DNA from 3 places in the Streptomyces sp. WAC00040 genome. Region 2 is predicted to be linked to each of the others. Evidence: riboswitches for the same ligand, from Rfam matches in the RefSeq annotation. Region 2 holds a riboswitch; each other region holds the start of a gene.
The links. A riboswitch is a leader RNA that binds a small molecule or an ion and turns the genes downstream of it on or off. The one in region 2 is predicted to bind cyclic di-AMP.
Positions count from the first base shown of each region.

Region 1 (3,269 bases), 1.3 Mb from region 2:
TCGCGCAGCGCGAGGGCGTCGATCATCGCCTCCGCACGCTCGCCGATGCCGCGCTTGGGCACGTTCAGGATGCGGCGCAGCGGGACGTTGTCCTCGGGGTTGGCGAGGACCCGCAGGTAGGCCAGCACATCGCGGACCTCCTTGCGCTCGTAGAAGCGCACACCGCCGACGACCTTGTAGGGCAGGCCGACGCGGATGAAGATCTCCTCGAAGACACGCGACTGGGCGTTCGTGCGGTAGAAGACGGCGACGTCGCCGGCCTTCGCCTCGCCCGAGTCCGTGAGCCGGTCGATCTCGTCGGCGACGAACTGGGCCTCGTCGTGCTCGGTGTCCGCGACGTAGCCGGTGATCTGGGCGCCGGCGCCGGCGTTCGTCCACAGGTTCTTGGGACGGCGGGACTCGTTGCGCTCGATGACGGCGTTGGCGGCGGAGAGGATCGTCTGGGTGGATCGGTAGTTCTGCTCCAGCAGGATCGTCGTCGCGTCCGGGTAGTCCTCCTCGAACTGGAGGATGTTGCGGATGGTCGCGCCGCGGAAGGCGTAGATCGACTGGTCGGCGTCACCGACGACGCACAGCTCCGCCGGCTCCAGGTCCTCGTACCCCTTGCCCACCAGCTCGCGCACGAGCGTGTACTGAGCGTGGTTGGTGTCCTGGTACTCGTCGACGAGGACGTGCCGGAACCGCCGCTGGTAGTGCTCCGCGACGTCCGGGAACGCCTGGAGCAGATGGACGGTGGTCATGATGATGTCGTCGAAGTCCAGGGCGTTGGCCTCGCGCAGCCGGGCCTGGTACATCCGGTACGCCTCGGCGAGCGTCTTCTCGAATCCGTCGACGGCCTGGTCGGCGAAGGTCTCCTCGTCGATCAGCTCGTTCTTCAGGTTCGAGATCTTGGCGCTGAAGGACTTCGGCGGAAACTTCTTCGGGTCGAGGTCGAGATCACGGCAGACCAGCGACATCAGGCGCTTCGAGTCCGCCGCGTCGTAGATCGAGAACGACGAGGTGAAGCCCAGCTTCTTGGACTCGCGGCGCAGGATCCGGACGCACGCGCTGTGGAAGGTCATGACCCACATCGCGTTGGCGCGCGGGCCCACCAGCTGCTCGACGCGTTCCTTCATCTCGCCGGCGGCCTTGTTGGTGAAGGTGATCGCCAGTATCTGGCCGGGGTGGACCCGGCGCGTGCCCAGCAGGTGGGCGATGCGATGGGTGAGCACTCTGGTCTTGCCCGAGCCGGCGCCGGCGACGATGAGCAGCGGTGAGCCTGTGTGCACGACGGCGGCGCGCTGCTGCTCGTTCAGCCCGTCGAGCAGGGCGGCTGGGTCCACGACGGGGCGCGGCGCGCCGTCGCGGTAGTAACCGTCGCGGGCCGGAGGCACGTCGAAGGCGCCCTGGAAGAGGTCGTCCGGAAGCTGCTCCGGAGCCGGGTCCTCGGGCGGAGGCGGGGGCCCGTCCGCGTCGGGCCGGAGGTCCGCCAGGAAGCTGTCGTCAAAGAGGCTGCTCATCGCTTAACGAGTCTAGGCGGCCGGACCGACAACCGTGGCCGCACAGGGACACCGGCGGGCGCCACGGTATGTGACAGTGCGGATCCGCGGGGCGACCGTCGGCCGGGCCGGAGACCCGCCCGCGAAAAGGGTCACGAAAATGTATCGGACATATCGAACATCAACCTTCACAGCAGACGCACGAGTTGGCTAGCGTGCTCGACCAGGCGGCCCGCATCCCTCCCGGCGAACCACGCCGAACGGGCGGCCTGCGCCGAATCCGGGCTTCTCCCGAGGGAGTTCGGAACCGGGGACCCACCAAGCATCACCGGGGTGAATCGGACCGTGCCCCGTTCGGTCCGTAGGGCGTCTTCCGTTCGCCCGAACCCGACAGCTAACCCGGTAGGCGGTCCACGGAAGAAGGAGATGCCGGCCTTGGCGTCGCATCGCAAGCCCCGCAGCCGTACCGCAAAACCGTCCACCGCCGTCGGGTTCACCACGGCCGCCCTCGCCGGTGTGACGCTGCTCTCCACACAGAGCGCCACCGCCGCGCCGTCCGACCCGAAGCCCAGCATCGAAGAGGTGCAGAAGAAGGTCGACGACCTGTACCGGCAGGCCGGCAGCGCGACGCAGGAGTTCAACAAGGCGAAGGAAGCCACGGCGGAGAAGCGCCAGGAGGTCGACCGGCTGCTCGACGAGGCGGCCGAGCGCACGGAGAAGCTGAACGAGTCCCGCCGCGCCCTCGGCAACTACGCGGCAGCGCAGTACCGCACCGGTTCCGTCGCCCCCACCGCCGCGCTGATGTTCGCGGACAGCCCCCAGGCGTACTTCGACCAGACCCAGCTGATGGACCGGATGACGGACCAGCAGCGCAGGGCCGTCAGCGAGTACGAGACCGAGCGGGCCGCGGCCGCGAAGCAGCGCGCGGAGGCAACCAAGAGCCTCGAGTCCCTCACGGACTCCCAGGAGGCCCTGCGCACCAGCAAGCAGACGGTGCAGACGAAGCTCGCGGAGGCACGCGCCCTGCTCTCCGAGCTGACGGCGGAGGAGAAGGCACGCCTCGCCGCGATCGAGCGGGAGAAGGAGGAGGAGGCGCGTCGCAAGGCCGAGGCCAAGGCGAAGGCGGAGGCGGAGGCGGAGGCGGCGGCCCGGGCGGAGGCCGAGCGGCAGCAGCAGGAGCGCGAGGCCACCCCGGAGACAGGCACCACCGACCCGGGGACCGACACCGGCACCGGCACCGGCACCGACGACGGCACGTACGCGGCCAAGGCCGACAAGGTCCTCGCGTTCGCCCGTGCCCAGATCGGCAAGCCCTACGTATGGGGCGCGACGGGCCCGAGCTCGTACGACTGCTCCGGCCTCACCGCGGCCGCGTGGAAGGCGGCGGGGGTGGACCTGCCGCGCACCACCTGGGACCAGGTGAAGGTCGGCACCCGTGTCGAGACGGCCGACCTGCTCCCCGGAGACCTGGTCTTCTTCTACGACGACATCAGCCACGTCGGCATCTACATCGGCGACGGCAAGATGATCCACGCGCCCAAGCCGGGCACGAACGTCCGCGAGGAGTCCATCTACTACATGCCGATCTACGGCAGCGTCCGCCCCGCCTGAGGCGCGGGACCGGCACGAGGCCGGACGCACCGGTGCCCGGGCGGCCGAGCCGTCCGGGCACCGGTGCGTCCGCGCGCGGGTCAGGTCCAGAGCGTGGCGACGAAGATGTTGGCCACGGTCAGGCCGCCCACCGCACCGAAGAGCGCTTTGTCGACCTTCTCCTCGTCCCTCTTGACGTAC
Region 1 is NZ_JAKQZE010000001.1:2,463,525-2,466,793, reverse strand. Features, by position in the region: gene pcrA (DNA helicase PcrA) at 1-1,499, opposite strand, end outside; cyclic di-AMP (ydaO/yuaA leader) riboswitch at 1,741-1,902, shown strand; gene MDN94_RS11375 (C40 family peptidase) at 1,905-3,089, shown strand; gene MDN94_RS11370 (hypothetical protein) at 3,170-3,269, opposite strand, start outside.
Region 1: linked by a shared signal. The riboswitch ahead of MDN94_RS11375 (C40 family peptidase) and the one ahead of MDN94_RS17160 (M23 family metallopeptidase) in region 2 are both predicted to bind cyclic di-AMP.

Region 2 (3,269 bases):
CGCGGCCGCCGTGCGCGCCTTCTACGAGGCGCATGTACGGCCCGCCACCGCCACCGCGGTGATCGTCGGCGACCTCACCGGTATCGACCTGGACGCCGTCCTCGGCGACACGCTCGGGGCGTGGACGGGCGACAAGGCGGACCCGCGCCCGGTGCCCGCGATCACCGCTGACGACACCGGCCGTGTGGTCATCGTCGACCGCCCTGGTGCGGTGCAGACGCAGCTCCTCATCGGCCGCGTCGGTGGCGATCGCCATGACCGTGTCTGGCCCGCGCAGGTGCTCGGCACGTACTGCCTCGGCGGCACGCTGACCTCCCGCCTCGACCGGGTGCTGCGCGAGGAGAAGGGGTACACCTACGGTGTGCGCGCCTTCGGCCAGGTGCTGCGCTCCGCTCCGGACGGCTCCGGCGCCTCGATGCTCGCCATCAGCGGCTCCGTGGACACGCCCAACACCGGTCCGGCGCTCGGTGACCTGTGGAAGGTGCTCCGCACGCTCGCAGCCGAGGGGCTCACGGACGCCGAGCGGGACGTCGCCGTGCAGAACCTGGTGGGCGTCGCCCCGCTGAAGTACGAGACGGCGGCGTCCGTGGCGGCCACCTTGGCCGACCAGGTCGAGCAGCACCTCCCGGACGACTACCAGGCACAGATGTACGTGCGTCTGGCGGAGACGGGCACGGTGGAGGCGACCGCGGCGGTCGTCAACGCCTTCCCGGTCGACCGGCTGGTGACGGTGCTCGTCGGCGACGCGTCGCAGATCGAGGAGCCGGTGAAGGCCCTCGGCATCGGTGAAGTGAGGGTTGTCACGGGCTGATCGGACGCCGCCCGGCGGGACGACTCAAAACGCGCATCGCGTGAAAACGGAACCCCGGCTTCGAATCGTTTGCCGGGGTTCCGTTCTATGTCCGATTTGCAGGACTGAATGCCTGTCTGCCCTGTGGTATGCGCTACAAAACGGGCTGTCTGTTTGGTGATTGACGAACGGGTTGCCTAGCGTCGGTCCGGCTGTCCGCCTGGAGATCGTCGCGCCCGCGGCATCGGGCAGCCATCGCCGAGTCCCCGTCAGGCGCGAGCCTGGGGAGCCGGGGACCCACGTAGTCCCTGGGGTGAATCGGCCCTCCTTCGCCCGTGCGGAGGGGGCCGTAGGAGACCTTCCTGCTCCGAACCCGTCAGCTAACCCGGTAGGCGAGAAGGAAGGAAAGGACCAGCCTCTTCATGGCGTTCACCCGTGCCACCGGGAAGCATCGTGCCCCGAGCCGCCTGACGCGCAGGAGCGCGAACCTGGCCGGCGTCGCCGCCCTCGCCACCACCGGCGTCATCGGAACCCTCGCCTCCCCGGCGCTCGCCGCCGACACCGAGGCCCCCTCCGTCGAGGACACCGGCCTCACCCAGATCGTCTCCATGGGGTCGCTCGCCGACGAGATAGCCGACCAGGCCGCCGCCCAGGAGAGAGAGGCCCAGGAGGCCGCCGCCAAGGCCAGGGCGCAGGCGAAGGCCGAGGCCGAGGCGAAGGCGGAAGCCAGGCGCAAGGCCGAGGCGCGCGCCAAGGAGGCCCGCGAGGCCAAGGAGCGCGCCGCCCGCGAGGCCGAGCGCAAGCGGCTGAACTCCTTCCGGCTCCCGATCGCCGGTTCGCACGTGACCACCGGGTACCGGACCGGCGGCGCCCTCTGGTCCTCCGGCAGCCACTCCGGCGTCGACTTCCGCGCCGCCTCCGGCAGTTCCGTCGTGTCCGTCGGCTCCGGCACCGTCGTCGAGGCGGGCTGGGGCGGCGCGTACGGCAACAACGTCGTGATCCGGATGAACGACGGCACGTACACCCAGTACGGCCACCTGTCGTCCATCAGCGTCTCCGTCGGTCAGCAGGTCACCCCCGGCCAGCAGATCGGACTGTCCGGCTCGACCGGCAACTCGACCGGGCCGCACCTGCACTTCGAGGCCAGGACCACCGCCGAGTACGGCTCCGACATCGACCCGGTCGCCTACCTGCGCTCGCGCGGCGTCAACGTCTGACCCTCGGCCGCACCCGGGACCGCGCCCACCGTTCCCGCGCCCGCGCCGGTTTCGGGCCCATGTCCGTCGCCCTCGTCCCCGCCGCGCCTGGGCCTGCGCCACACTCATGGCGCCGTCCCGGCGGCCGCGGGCCGAGTTCGGCGCGCGACCTTGCCGTCACGGATCTGCCGGCCGAGATGCGGCCGCGGATCTGAGGCTGGTCGAGCCGCGCCGCGCCCACCGTCCGGCGCCCCGCGCTTCGTCTTCGAAGGCCCCCGGCTTGGCCGGGGGCCTTCTGCGCATTCCGCGGCGTTTCGGCCATTGAGTGATTGCCGTCTCCGTCAAGAGACTTCCATGGTTTTCACCCTGGCGTCGGAAAAACGCGTTCATTGCAATAGAGTCACGGGAACACGCGTCAATCGGCTGCGTTTCGCTCGGATCAATGCGGAGGTTCGGTCATGCGTATTCCCGCGCACTCGGTATGCACGGCGATCCGCGACGACATCGTCTCCGGGGTCCACGAGCGCGGCAGCCGGCTCACGGAGGAACACCTGGCACGCCGCTATGGCGTCTCCCGCGTCCCGGTCCGCGAGGCGCTGCGCACCCTGGAGTCGGAGGGCTTCGTCGTGACCCGCCGGCACGCCGGCGCCTGTGTGGCGGAGCCGACGGAGCAGGAGGCCGCCGACCTCCTGGAGATCCGTATGCTTCTGGAGCCGCTGGGCGCTGCGCGCGCCGCGCAACGCCGCACGGAAGCGCATCTGCGGGTGCTGCGCGGCCTGGTGAGACTCGGTCAGGAGCGGGCGCGCCGGGGACAGGGCGAGGACTTGCGCTCGCTCGGCTCCTGGTTCCACGAGACGCTCGCGCAGTCCTGCGACAGTCCCGGGTTGACCTCGCTGCTGACCCAGTTGCGGCACAAGATCGCCTGGATGTACTCGGTGGAGCAGCCTCTCGCCCCGGTCGAGTCGTGGGCCGAGCACGGCGCGATCGTCGACGCCGTGGCGCGCGGTGACGCGGAGCGGGCGCGCGCGTTGACGGCCGCGCACGCCGAGCGTGCCGCCACGGCGCACCGGCTGCGCCGCACCGTGCGGGTGAGGACTTCGCAACATGCCGTAAACACCACGAGCGGCCGGAATTAACAGAGGGCGTATACAAAAGAAGGCGTGATGGGGTCGGCCTTTTCCCTGTTTTACTTTTCCGTCCGACCTCCGAAGGCGAAATGCCGAACGCGGTCCTGAAATGCAGAACCGCGGTGCTCCGGATCCGGAACACCGCGGTTTTTCTGT
Region 2 is NZ_JAKQZE010000001.1:3,724,291-3,727,559, forward strand. Features, by position in the region: gene MDN94_RS17155 (M16 family metallopeptidase) at 1-811, shown strand, start outside; cyclic di-AMP (ydaO/yuaA leader) riboswitch at 1,037-1,199, shown strand; gene MDN94_RS17160 (M23 family metallopeptidase) at 1,213-2,007, shown strand; gene MDN94_RS17165 (GntR family transcriptional regulator) at 2,445-3,122, shown strand.

Region 3 (3,269 bases), 2.8 Mb from region 2:
TTCGAATACGGCTACGTTCACCGTCGACTCGGCACGCAACAGCAGGCCGCAGGTTTCTCAGCTGTCACGCGAAAGGCAACCGCATGCTCTCCGGGAACGGACGACACCGCCGACCCCGCCAGGCTCCGGCCCTCATCGTTGCGGCAGGGGTGACCGGTTCGGCCATCGCCATTCCGCTGCTCGGCGCGGGCTCGGCCTCGGCCGCGGACGCGAGCACGTGGGACCGCGTCGCGGAGTGCGAGAGCGGCGGCGCCTGGAGCGCCGACTTCGGCAACGGCTTCTACGGCGGACTCCAGTTCTCCGAGGAGGTCTGGGTCGCGTACGGCGGCACCGCGTACGCGCCGAGCGCCGACCTCGCCAGCCGCTCGCAGCAGATAGCGGTCGCCGAGAAGGTGCTCGCCGCCGAGGGCCCGCAGGCGTGGCCCGCGTGCGGGCCGCTCGCGGGGCTTGTCAACGACGGCACGGACACCGGCGTCGACCCCGGCATCCTGCCGCTGCCGCAGCAGAGCGAAGCACCGGCCGTGGAGCCGTCCGAGGACGCCTCCGGCAGGGACACGCCGGCCGACGACACGGACAGCGGGACCATCGAGGACTCTTCCGGCGGTCCGGGCGGGACCGGAGCGCCGTCCCGTGGCGCCGGTGACGCGCCGGACTCCACGGACGGGACCACCACGGCTCCGGAGGCTCCCGGCGCGTCGGACGGCGCCACGGGCGCGGCTCCCTCCGACGGCGCCACGAGCGGCGGCGGCAAGCACCGCGGCGCCCCCGCCGACAGCGAGGCAGAAACGGGCAAAACGGAAAAGGGCCGCGAAAGCGGCCGTCATGCCTCACGTGGTGACAGTTCAGGTCGAAACGGTGCCGATGAGGCAACCCGCCCCGACACCTACACCGTTCAGCCCGGCGACAACCTGTGCGACATCGCCAACGAGAAGGACGTGCCCGGCGGGTGGCCGGCGCTCTACGAGGCGAACCAGGAGGCCGTCGGGGCCGACCCGGACCTCATCCGGCCCGGTCAGAGCCTCGATCTCGGCCTGAACCGGGGCTAGTTCGCGTAGCGTTTCGCCGGCTTATGTCCGTTGTGTGCGAGTGAGACAAGGGTCTCTTTGCTGCAACTGCAGCAAACAGCCCTGCGAATTCGCCCACTCCGCCCCTCACCTGCGAAAACGGACACTCATGGGTGGCCGGTTCGGGCGATTTCTCCCCGATGTTCGACTTTGAACATCGGGGAGTCGTGTGTCTACCGTCTGAACCGTTCGCCATCGCGGGCACCGTCGACCGATACGCCGAATCCTGCCGTCGGTCGGGGGGAACAGTCGTCGCTCAGAGCGCCGAAGGCAGGAGCGGGGGACCCAGGTAAGTGCCGGGCCCGTGAGCCGGGACAGCGAGAGGCCGACCGTACGTCGAGGTCGGCCGGACCGTGGAGACCGGCGGAACGGAACCGGCTGGGGGTGAAGACCGTGCGTCAGTGACGTGCGGCCGGGCAACTCACAGGCCCGAACCCGACAGCTCACCTCGCAGGCGTCGGTGAGGAGATAGCTCCATGCTGCGTTCTTCCGGCAACGCCAAGCACCGCCGCGCTTCCCGGGCGACCCGTATCGCCGCCTTCGTCGGCATCACCGGTGCGGCCGTCGCCGCGCCGCTGCTCGGTGCGGGCACCGCCTCCGCCGCCACCACGGCCGAGTGGGACGCCGTCGCCCAGTGCGAGTCCGGCGGCGACTGGTCCATCAACACCGGCAACGGCTACTACGGCGGCCTGCAGTTCTCCGCCTCGACCTGGGCCGCGTACGGCGGCACCGCGTACGCCGCGACCGCCGACCAGGCGTCCAAGTCCCAGCAGATCGAGATAGCCGAGAAGGTCCTGGCCGGCCAGGGCAAGGGCGCCTGGCCGAGCTGTGGCGTCGGCCTGTCCAACGCCTCCAACGACGCCGGCTCCGTCGAGGCCGAGCCCACCCAGCCGGCCCAGGAGCGCGCCGAGGCCCCCACCACGCGCTCCGAGCGCGCCGAGGCCCCGGCGAAGAAGGCCGAGAAGCCCGCCGCCGCTGCCGAGGCCAAGTCCTTCAAGAAGGGCGACGGCGAGTACAAGGTCAAGGCCGGCGACACCCTGAGCACCATCGCCGAGGCCGAGAAGGTCAAGGGCGGCTGGGAGAAGCTCTTCGAGCTGAACAAGGACATCGTCGAGGACGCCGACGTGATCCACCCGGGTCAGCAGCTCCACCTGAGCTGACCCACCCCTTCCTCCCACGGTCCGGCGGTCGTGGGAGGCCACCCGTCTTCCGTACGGGACCCGAGCACCCCGGTCCGGCGCACCTTCCCCCCCGAACGCGCCGGGCCGGGGTTCGGTCCGTCGAGGGCCAGGGCCCGAATGCCGGTTACCCGCAGGTAGATACCGCCCTGTTTGCCCCGTCCCAAGGGACTTGATGCCCTTTTTCGTCCCAGGGGGCGGGCATCGGCAGGCCTTTGCCCCCGAGGCGGTTAGGCTCTTGCCGCAAGGCCAAGCAGACCTCTGCACTTTTTCTCGCGTCACATCCCAGAAGGAGATGCTCGTGCCGTCCATCGACGTCGTCGTAGCCCGGGAAATCCTGGACTCCCGAGGTAACCCCACGGTCGAGGTCGAGGTTGGCCTCGACGACGGCAGCACGGGTCGTGCTGCAGTTCCGTCCGGCGCCTCCACCGGTGCGTTCGAGGCTCTCGAGCTTCGCGACGGTGACCAGAACCGCTACCAGGGCAAGGGTGTCGAGAAGGCCGTCCTCGCCGTCATCGAGCAGATCGGCCCGGAGCTCGTCGGTTACGACGCCACCGAGCAGCGGCTGATCGACCAGGCGATGTTCGACCTGGACGCCACCCCGGACAAGTCCTCCCTCGGCGCCAACGCCATCCTCGGCGTCTCCCTCGCCGTGGCGCACGCCGCCTCCGAGGCCTCGGACCTGCCGCTCTTCCGCTACCTGGGCGGCCCGAACGCGCACCTGCTGCCCGTTCCGATGATGAACATCCTGAACGGCGGCTCGCACGCCGACTCCAACGTGGACATCCAGGAGTTCATGATCGCGCCGATCGGCGCCGAGTCCTTCTCCGAGGCCCTTCGCTGGGGCACCGAGGTCTACCACACCCTCAAGAAGGTTCTGAAGCAGAAGGGCCTGTCCACCGGTCTCGGCGACGAGGGCGGCTTCGCGCCGAACCTCGACTCCAACCGCGCCGCCCTGGACCTCATCCTCGAGGCCATCAAGGAGGCCGGTTACGCCCCGGGCAAGGACATCGCGCTCGCGCTCGAC
Region 3 is NZ_JAKQZE010000001.1:952,659-955,927, reverse strand. Features, by position in the region: gene MDN94_RS04325 (transglycosylase family protein) at 84-1,046, shown strand; cyclic di-AMP (ydaO/yuaA leader) riboswitch at 1,399-1,536, shown strand; gene MDN94_RS04320 (transglycosylase family protein) at 1,541-2,224, shown strand; gene eno (phosphopyruvate hydratase) at 2,538-3,269, shown strand, end outside.
Region 3: linked by a shared signal. The riboswitch ahead of MDN94_RS04320 (transglycosylase family protein) and the one ahead of MDN94_RS17160 (M23 family metallopeptidase) in region 2 are both predicted to bind cyclic di-AMP.